One region of the Thalassotalea sp. SU-HH00458 genome, then DNA from elsewhere that is predicted to be linked to it. Evidence: predicted binding sites of a transcription regulator. Region 1 holds the regulator's gene; the other holds the start of a gene.

Region 1 (4,362 bases):
CGGTAATGCCGCTAAACATTGCTTTTGATAACGCTTTAGTTGTACTCGTTCTTGTTGGCAGTAATTTTTTATCGGCGTTTTGAAGTGTTCATGTTTGATCCAATGATAAGAATAGGTCAATACGGCTTCAAAACCTCGTTGTATTTTATGCTCACCTTGTGTGCCTGGATTAAACATCGCTAATTTATTAGCAATGCAAAATTCGATGCCTTGATAATAACAAAGCTCAAAATGAAGATTTTTCACTGATTCACTACAGCCCCAATAACGACCATATAAATGCTGATGATCATAAAAGAACAATGAACAAGCAATATATTGATCATCTCGACTCGCGATTACCAGTAAAATATTATCCGGTAACGTTTGAAAAATTTGTTGAAAAAAAGCATAGCTTAAGTGCGGCTGATGACCTTTTTTTAAATAAGTTAATTGGTAAGTTAAATAGAAGTAATCTAAATGTTTCTTGGTAATGTCTTTACCGACAAACCGCTTAACCTGAACATCTTGTTGAGCAATTGAACGGCGTTCTTTTAAGGTGTTTTTACGTTTTCTGGCGGTAAATGTTGAAAGGAAATGGTCAAAACTTTGATATTGACGATTAAACCAATGAAACTGAACCGTATGGCGAAGATATACGTCATCAGGTAACTTTTCTTGAGCAGCTTGAGAAATTTCAGGAATAAACAACAAGTGCCAGCTATTGATATCATTTTGCTGGCAATACTCAATCAGTACTTTTATGATTTGCAGATAATCAACCGTTTCGCTTAGGAGCTTGTCATTTGGAATGGGGGTAACAGGAATAGTGCTGACTAACTTGGGATAATAATCTAAACCATTGTGCTGATAAGCTTGTGCCCAGTCCCAGTCAAACACATACTCGCCCCATGAGTGTTGTTTAATATATAACGGGATAATTGCTTGAATTGTTTTATCAGTAGATAAGGTTAAATGATGAGGCTGCCAACCAGTCTTAATACAAATAGACGTACTATCTTCAAGCGCTTTGAAAAATTCATAATGCATCAGTGGGCATAAAGAGTTTTCTACGGCTTGCCATTGGTTTTTGGCAATATCATTAATACTATGATGAAATTCTGCTTTCACGTGGCTCGTATTTTTAAGTGAAACGTTGGCTAAGCATAGCTGATTTTGCTTTCAGATATAATAACCAATGGCGAATAGAGAGGTTTTTATCTCATTCATTTATATAGCATTATGTCTGATATCTCGATTAAGTTTTTTACTTGACTAGTCAGGGTTGCGTTTATTTACAGCCTGTATATACTAACAGTTATAACTGTCAGTATATACAGGAAATTGTCGAATGACTAACCTACGACCACTTACACCACGCCAAGAACAAATTTTTGATCTTATTAAAGAAAATATTTCTCAAACGGGTATGCCACCCACGCGCGCTGAAATTGCCGATTTTTTCGGTTTTAAATCTGCCAATGCCGCCGAAGAGCATTTAAAAGCACTCGCTAAAAAAGGTTACATCGAAATGCTACCTGGCACGTCGCGCGGTATTCGTTTAGCGGAACAGTTTACTGAAGAAGAAGGCTTACCGTTAATTGGTCGTGTTGCGGCAGGAGAACCTATTCTGGCGCAAGAACATGTTGAAGATAACTATAAAATTGACGGTAATTTATTTCACCCTGCAGCGGATTATTTATTGCGAGTAAATGGCGAAAGTATGAAAGATATAGGCATTCTCGATGGTGATTTATTAGCGGTACATCAAACGACTGACGTGCAAAATGGCCAAGTGATTGTTGCGCGAATTGATGAAGATGTAACGGTAAAACGATTTAAACGTGAAGGAAATGTTGTTTATCTTCACGCTGAAAATGAAGATTTCTCACCGATAAAAGTTGATTTAACTTCGCAACATTTTAATGTTGAAGGCATAGCTGTAGGAGTTATTCGTTCTGCCGACTGGATGTAAATTTAACTTTTCCATATTGCTGACTTTTGTTCTCCTCTTTTTAATAAAAGTCAGCAATTTTTTACTTTTTGTCACTTTTCATGCTTTAGCCGAACTTTTATAAAGAATAATTCTTATTTAATCTTAGTATTCTCAAACTAGATTGTTTTTTGATTAAAAAATATTCACCCTCATTTCTACCTGATATTATTTTATTAGAGCAATTGCTTGATTTTTAGCCTATGGCGTCAGGCTATATAAAATGGACTTTTTAACGTTTTAGAGTTGATACTCTATTGTAATTGTTAGTGTTTTTACTTTTATTAAAGAAAATTAAGAATTGACCTAGATCAAGATTTAAGTAATTCTAGGACAGAAATTGAACAAAAATAATAATAAGGCGCACTTTAAGTGGTTAAAAAATAGCCAGAAAAAATAACAACAAAAACAACTAAAAGAAATCAAGATATTCGTTTTTTAATGATATTAAAGATTTTAAAACTTAGAAAGGGTGGAGGAGATGTCGAGTGAAGAGACGTAACCTAAGTTGGCTATTCCTAGGGCTATTAGTTCCTAGTATGGCTTGGGCAGATAAACAGTTAAATCTTACCAAAGGTGTTACTGATATAAGTCAGGAAGTATATGGTCTTCATATGTTTGCGCTTTATATTTGTACTGCAATTGGTGTTGTGGTTTTTGGGGCGATGTTTTGGTCAATCATGTTCCATCGCAAATCAAAGGGGGTAAAGCCAGCAACTTTTCATGAAAGTACCAAGGTGGAAATTCTGTGGACAGTTATCCCTATTGTCATCTTAATCGGCATGGCGGTACCCGCAACGAAAACACTCGTTAGCATGGAAAATAACGATAATTCTGATATCACTATTCAAGTCACTGGCTCTCAGTGGAAATGGCACTATAAATATTTTGACCAAGACATTGAGTTTTACTCTGTTTTATCGACTCCTCGTGGACAATATGAAAACCAAAATGGTGTTGGCGAAACAAAAGGTGAAAATTATCTTTTAGAGGTTGATAGACATTTGGTGATACCGGTTAATAAAAAAATTCGCTTTTTGATCACTTCTGATGATGTGATTCATTCATGGTGGGTGCCAGATTTTGCCGTTAAACAAGATGCTAACCCTGGTTTTATCAACGAAGCATGGGCGATAGTACCTGAGCCAGGAATATATAGAGGCCAATGTGCTGAGCTTTGCGGTAAAGATCATGGTTTTATGCCGATTGTCGTTGAAGTTAAATCGGAAGAAGACTACGCCCGTTGGATTGATGAACAAAATGAATTAATCGCTAATGCCGCTGCTGCAGAGGCTGCTTCTTTAAATGCTTCACTCTCTAAAGAAGAATTAATGCAATTAGGTGAAACTACTTACACGGCTTATTGTGCTGCTTGTCATCAACCTACAGGCTTAGGTTTACCTCCTGCGTTTCCAGCGCTTAAAGGCAGTCCTGTTGCGACAACGGGCAGTGTTGCTGACCATATAGATATCGTTTTCAATGGTAAAGCCGGAACCGGTATGCAAGGTTATGGCAAACAACTTAGCATGAAAGAAATTGCTGCGGTTGTTACTTACGAGCGAAACGCTTGGGGCAATGACACAGGTGATACTGTACAAGCGGCTGATGTTAAATCAGCGACTAGCGGTTCTGCTTCTTCAGCTGCGACTACTGTTGAAAAAGTCGTTGAGAAAGTGAGTAAAGCTGTTTCTGCTGCACCCGCAGAAGACTTATCTAAAGAATATACACTTGATGAATTAATGGCTAAAGGCGAGAAAGTTTACAACACGGCTTGTGTAGCTTGTCATCAGTCTACTGGTGCAGGTTTACCACCAGCATTTCCATCATTAATCGGTAGCCCAATTACTACAGGTGATGTTAATGCACACATTGATATGGTGGTAAATGGCAGTAAGAAAAATCCAAGTATGGCCGCTTTTGGTGCTCAATTGTCTAAAACCGACATTGCTGCCGTCATTACTTTTGAGCGAAATGCTTGGGGTAATAATACCGGTGATGTTGTTCAACCCGCAGATATTGCTGCAAGTGCTAAGTAAGGAGGCAGAATAATGACTACAGAAGCTATTCACGACTCGCATGAGCACGATGATCACCATGATCACAAAATGACGGGTATAAAACGTTGGTTGTATACGACTAACCACAAAGATATTGGTACTTTGTACCTATGGTTCGCATTCATCATGTTATTATTTGGTGGTGCATTAGCAATGATGATCCGTGTTGAGTTATTTCAACCAGGACTTCAATTTGTTGAACCCGACTTTTTTAACCAATTAACTACTGTTCACGGTTTGATCATGGTATTCGGCGCGATTATGCCGGCTTTCACCGGTTTTGCTAACTGGATGATACCTATGATGATTGGTGCGCCAGATATGGCTTTACCA
Region 2 (4,362 bases), on a different contig from region 1:
TATTCATTGATGGGGCCTGTAATCGTGCCGTTATATCGTAAGGTATTATAACTACCGACCGTCGTTGAAACATTGGCTGCAAACTCATCTTCGGGCTTTTTAGTAATGATATTAATGGCACCGCCAATGGCATTTCTACCAAAAACTGTACCTTGCGGACCTCTTAACACTTCAATACGTTCTATTTCGTATAGTTCAGTATTTAAATGAGCCATTCGCCCTTGATATAAACCATCAATAAATATCGCTACAGAGCTATCCATTCCTGCGCCATCTTCACTTGAGAGAATTCCTCGAATTGACATATTTCCTTGTCCAGGTGCAAATGAAGTAAATGACATGCCGGGGGTTATGTTCGCGAGGTCGGTAGCATTGTTGATATCTTGCTCGATAAATTGCTCATAATTTATTACCGAGGTTGAAATGGCGACTTTCTGCACGTTTTCTTTTTTAAATTGTGAGGTAACTTCTATTATTTCTAAAAAATTTTCTTGGGCAAAGACAGTGGTACTACATAAACTACAAGCAATAAATGTAGGTAATTTAATTATCATAGGAAGGAAACTTTTAAAAAATTATATTTTATTAATAAAAACATAGCACAACCATAAAGTTTTATGCACTTTTAACCATAATTTATTATTCTTGTCACTTATCTTAGTGTCTTGTTTAAACAACCATTTTGACTAACCAATTGCTTTTATTGAAAGGGAGAAAGCTTATTCTTGATATTTTCTTAATAAAATACAGATTTTTTTCAAATAACCCTTTACAAATATATTGGTAGTCTTTACTATTCGCACCGCTTTTAACGAAGCAACACACAGGTGAGATGGCTGAGTGGTCGAAAGCACCGGTCTTGAAAACCGGCAAGGGTTTGTAGCCCTTCTAGAGTTCAAATCTCTATCTCACCGCCATATTTAGAAAAGCCCGTCACGATAGTGACGGGCTTTTTGCTTTTTAAGTTACAACGATAAAATCAAGATAAGGGTTTGTAGCGCAATACCTTCGAGTAGAGTTCAAATCTCTATTTCACCGCCATATTCTAAAAAACCGCTAATTGAAAAGTTAGCGGTTTTTTTTCGTCTTTAATTTGTTAGATAAATTTTAGGGTTTGTAGCGTAATACCTTCGAGTAGAGTTCAAAGCTCTAGCTCACCGCCATATTTAGAAAAGCCCGTCACGATAGTGACGGGCTTTTTGCTTTTTAAGTTACAACGATAAAATCAAGATAAGGGTTTGTAGCGCAATACCTTCGAGTAGAGTTCAAATCTCTATTTCACCGCCATATTCTAAAAAACCGCTAATTGAAAAGTTAGCGGTTTTTTTTCGTCTTTAATTTGTTAGATAAATTTTAGGGTTTGTAGCGTAATACCTTCGAGTAGAGTTCAAATCTCTATCTCACCGCCATATTTAGAAAAGCCCGTTACGATAGTGACGGGCTTTTTGCTTTTCAGGTTTCAATGATAAATTTAATAAAAGGGTTTGTAGCGCTACATCTTAACTCAAACAGTTAAATATATATTTTTAGCTTTTCTAATTTTCAATAGATAAGTATACTGTAATTATATACAGTTATTTTGTGAGCGTTATGAAAGTTATTCCGATATATATAGAAGCAGGAATTTCAGGTTTTGAATCACCTGCAGCAGAATATAAAGAATTAGGTTTGTCGTTAGATCAATTACTGATACGACACCCCAATGCTACTTTTATTGGCCAAGCATCAGGCGGTTCAATGAAAGGTGTCGGTATTTTTGATGGTGATTTATTGATTGTAGATAGATCTTTAACCGTAAGAAATGGTGACATTATTGTGGCTAATTTTAACGGTTGCTTTGTCTGTAAATTAATTGATAAACAACAAGCTAGGTTGCTTTCTGCGTCCAAGCATCATCAGCCAGTTATGATTACACCAGAAGATGACTTTCAATTAGAAGGCGTTGTTACTCGTTCTATTCGTTTACATCATCAAGTGCCAGAATTTTCAGCATGTATTGCTTAGTTGATGCCACTTCGTTTTATGCTTCTGTTGAAAAGGTTTTTGATCCTAGTATCCGTAATAAGCCTGTGGTGGTATTAACCAATAACGATGGATGTATTTGTGCTGCTTGTCCTATCGCTAAAAAATTAGGCATCCCTAAATTTACGCCTTATTTTCAAATTAAAGACTTATTACACAAACACGGTGTTGTTATTCGTTCTTCGAATTATGAGCTATATGCCGATTTATCAGAGCGCATGATGACAATTATTGCTCGTTATTGTGATAACCAACATGTTTATTCGATTGATGAAGCCTTTTTATATTTTGATCGTTTTCATCAGGTTATTGATAATTGGTATGACTACGGTCACCAAATTAGAAAAGCCATCTGGAAAGAGATACGTTTACCTGTGGGCGTTGGTTTTGGCATTACCGCAACGTTAGCCAAAGCAGCAAATCATGCCTCAAAAAAGCTGGATGGTTTTGATGGTGTTGCTGTAATTGATGATATTAATAGCGCAGCACCAATTTTACAGCGAATGCAAACATCGGAAGTGTGGGGCGTGGGAAGCCGCATTAGTAAAAGGCTTGCCGCACAACATATTTATAGTGCTTTTGATTTAGCCCAACAAAATCCTAAAGATATTCGTCAACAATTTAGTGTTATGTCTGAGCGGACCGTCAATGAACTAAATGGCATCAGTTGTTTGACTTGGGATGAGGTTAAAGAGCCGAAAAAAGAGATATTTTCAACACGAAGTTTTGGTGAACGCATTAGCGATTATCATGTATTAAAAGCGGCATTGTGTAGTCATGCCAGTATTGTGGCAAAAAAACTACGCCAGCAATCGTCACAGGTTAAGAAGTTAATGGTGTTTGCTTCAACGTCTCCACATGATGATTATTACTATAAGCAAGCCATTGTTTATTCACTGGTTGTTCCGAGCAATAGTGCGAGTTATTTAGCGAATATTGTTTCATTGGTGTTACCACAAATATATCAGGCGGGCGTTAATTTTTATCGGTGTGGAGTGGGGGCTATTGAACTGGCAAGTGATCAATTTAAACAAGGAGATCTTTTTAGCGTTGAAAAAAGTGATCCGGCTTTAATGCAGTGCTTCGATACCATTAATAAACGTTATGGAGCAGGGGCGATCAATATTGCCAGTGCCGGACAAACCGAAAAGTGGAATATGAAACGTCAATTTCTTAGTCCTCAATACACCACAAACTGGCGTGACATCCCGAAAATACGTTGTTAACAAGATTATTCAATCCACAATATTTGATAAGTGATTCAATGGACTTAACAAAAGCCTATTTGCTAATGTATTGAATAACTCGATATAACGCTATACTGTTTGCTTGAGTAAAAATAAAAGGAGTTTATTTTATGGCGAACACTACTTGGTTTTGTAAAGATTTAGGTGATGCCAATATAGCTCAAGTAACACTTGAAACCCTTAAAGATGAGTTAATAAAAATACATCATACCTGTGGTGAGCCAAAAAATATGTGGGCGGGTTATCAATATCTATCACAAGGCTTACATTGCCATATTGAATTATTTATCACTGCAAATTTTCAAGAAATATTGATGTTAGCGAATGCAACACGATGTTTAGCGCCAAGTCCAAAAACAGTCGAATATCTTGCCGGCTATCAAGATTATTGGCCGATTAACGAATATTAATCTTGAGTTATCGAAAAAGTTAAGCTGGTAAAGGATATGCTAAATAAAGGAGGTTTTTGCTCATGAATCACACACTTTCAAATGGTCTGTTCCATAAAATACCGGCGGTTCTTGCTGAATTATTGATTGAAAAAGAAATGATTAATCAATGGGAAAGCTTAACTCCAATTGGCCGTAATGAGTTTATTTGTTGGATTGAAGATGCTAAACAAGAAAAAACCAGAATTAAGCGAGTGTATCGAACCATAGATGATTTAACGAACGGTAAGAAACGTCCTTGTTGCTGGCCAGGTTGTATTCATCGAACAGATAAAGCACCAAGTAAATGGCAACAAGATGTGTTGCTTGACAAAAAAAGACATAAAAACGTAAAAGGACGTATGGAGACATAAAAGATGGTCGGAGTGGCAAGATTCGAACTTGCGACCTCACGTCCCCCAGACGCACGCGCTACCAAGCTGCGCTACACCCCGAATTATTTATTGAGTAAGGTAAACTTGAGGAGGGATAATCAGTTTACCGCATGTATGATAATGAATTCGCCCGTTAATGCAAAGAAAAAACTATAGCGATTAAGCTGTTAGCTTATTTATTCGTCACTTTTTGTTGTTGAGCGAAACTTTTAATAAAATGAACGCCATCAATCATTAAAGGAAAATCAGCACTGACTGTGATCGGAGATT

Evidence for each region. The regulator LexA, encoded in region 1, represses DNA repair genes until DNA is damaged. The targets are predictions, from matches to a motif close to TACTGTATNNNNATACAGTA.
Region 2: a site for LexA is predicted at 1,557-1,576, ahead of ABXH06_RS05420 (LexA family protein). Genes of this name have one in related genera too.

The regions. Positions count from the first base shown of each region.
Region 1 is NZ_BAABWW010000005.1:120,908-125,269, forward strand. It holds gene ABXH06_RS09330 (GNAT family N-acetyltransferase) at 1-1,110, opposite strand, end outside; gene lexA (transcriptional repressor LexA) at 1,331-1,954, shown strand; gene coxB (cytochrome c oxidase subunit II) at 2,512-4,008, shown strand; gene ctaD (cytochrome c oxidase subunit I) at 4,021-4,362, shown strand, end outside.
Region 2 is NZ_BAABWW010000003.1:38,559-42,920, reverse strand. It holds gene ABXH06_RS05430 (TonB-dependent receptor) at 1-554, opposite strand, end outside; tRNA gene ABXH06_RS05425 (tRNA-Ser) at 827-917, shown strand; gene ABXH06_RS05420 (LexA family protein) at 1,591-2,004, shown strand; gene ABXH06_RS05415 (Y-family DNA polymerase) at 1,992-3,248, shown strand; gene ABXH06_RS05410 (hypothetical protein) at 3,380-3,679, shown strand; gene ABXH06_RS05405 (YdeI/OmpD-associated family protein) at 3,742-4,071, shown strand; tRNA gene ABXH06_RS05400 (tRNA-Pro) at 4,076-4,152, opposite strand; gene ABXH06_RS05395 (DUF3413 domain-containing protein) at 4,265-4,362, opposite strand, start outside.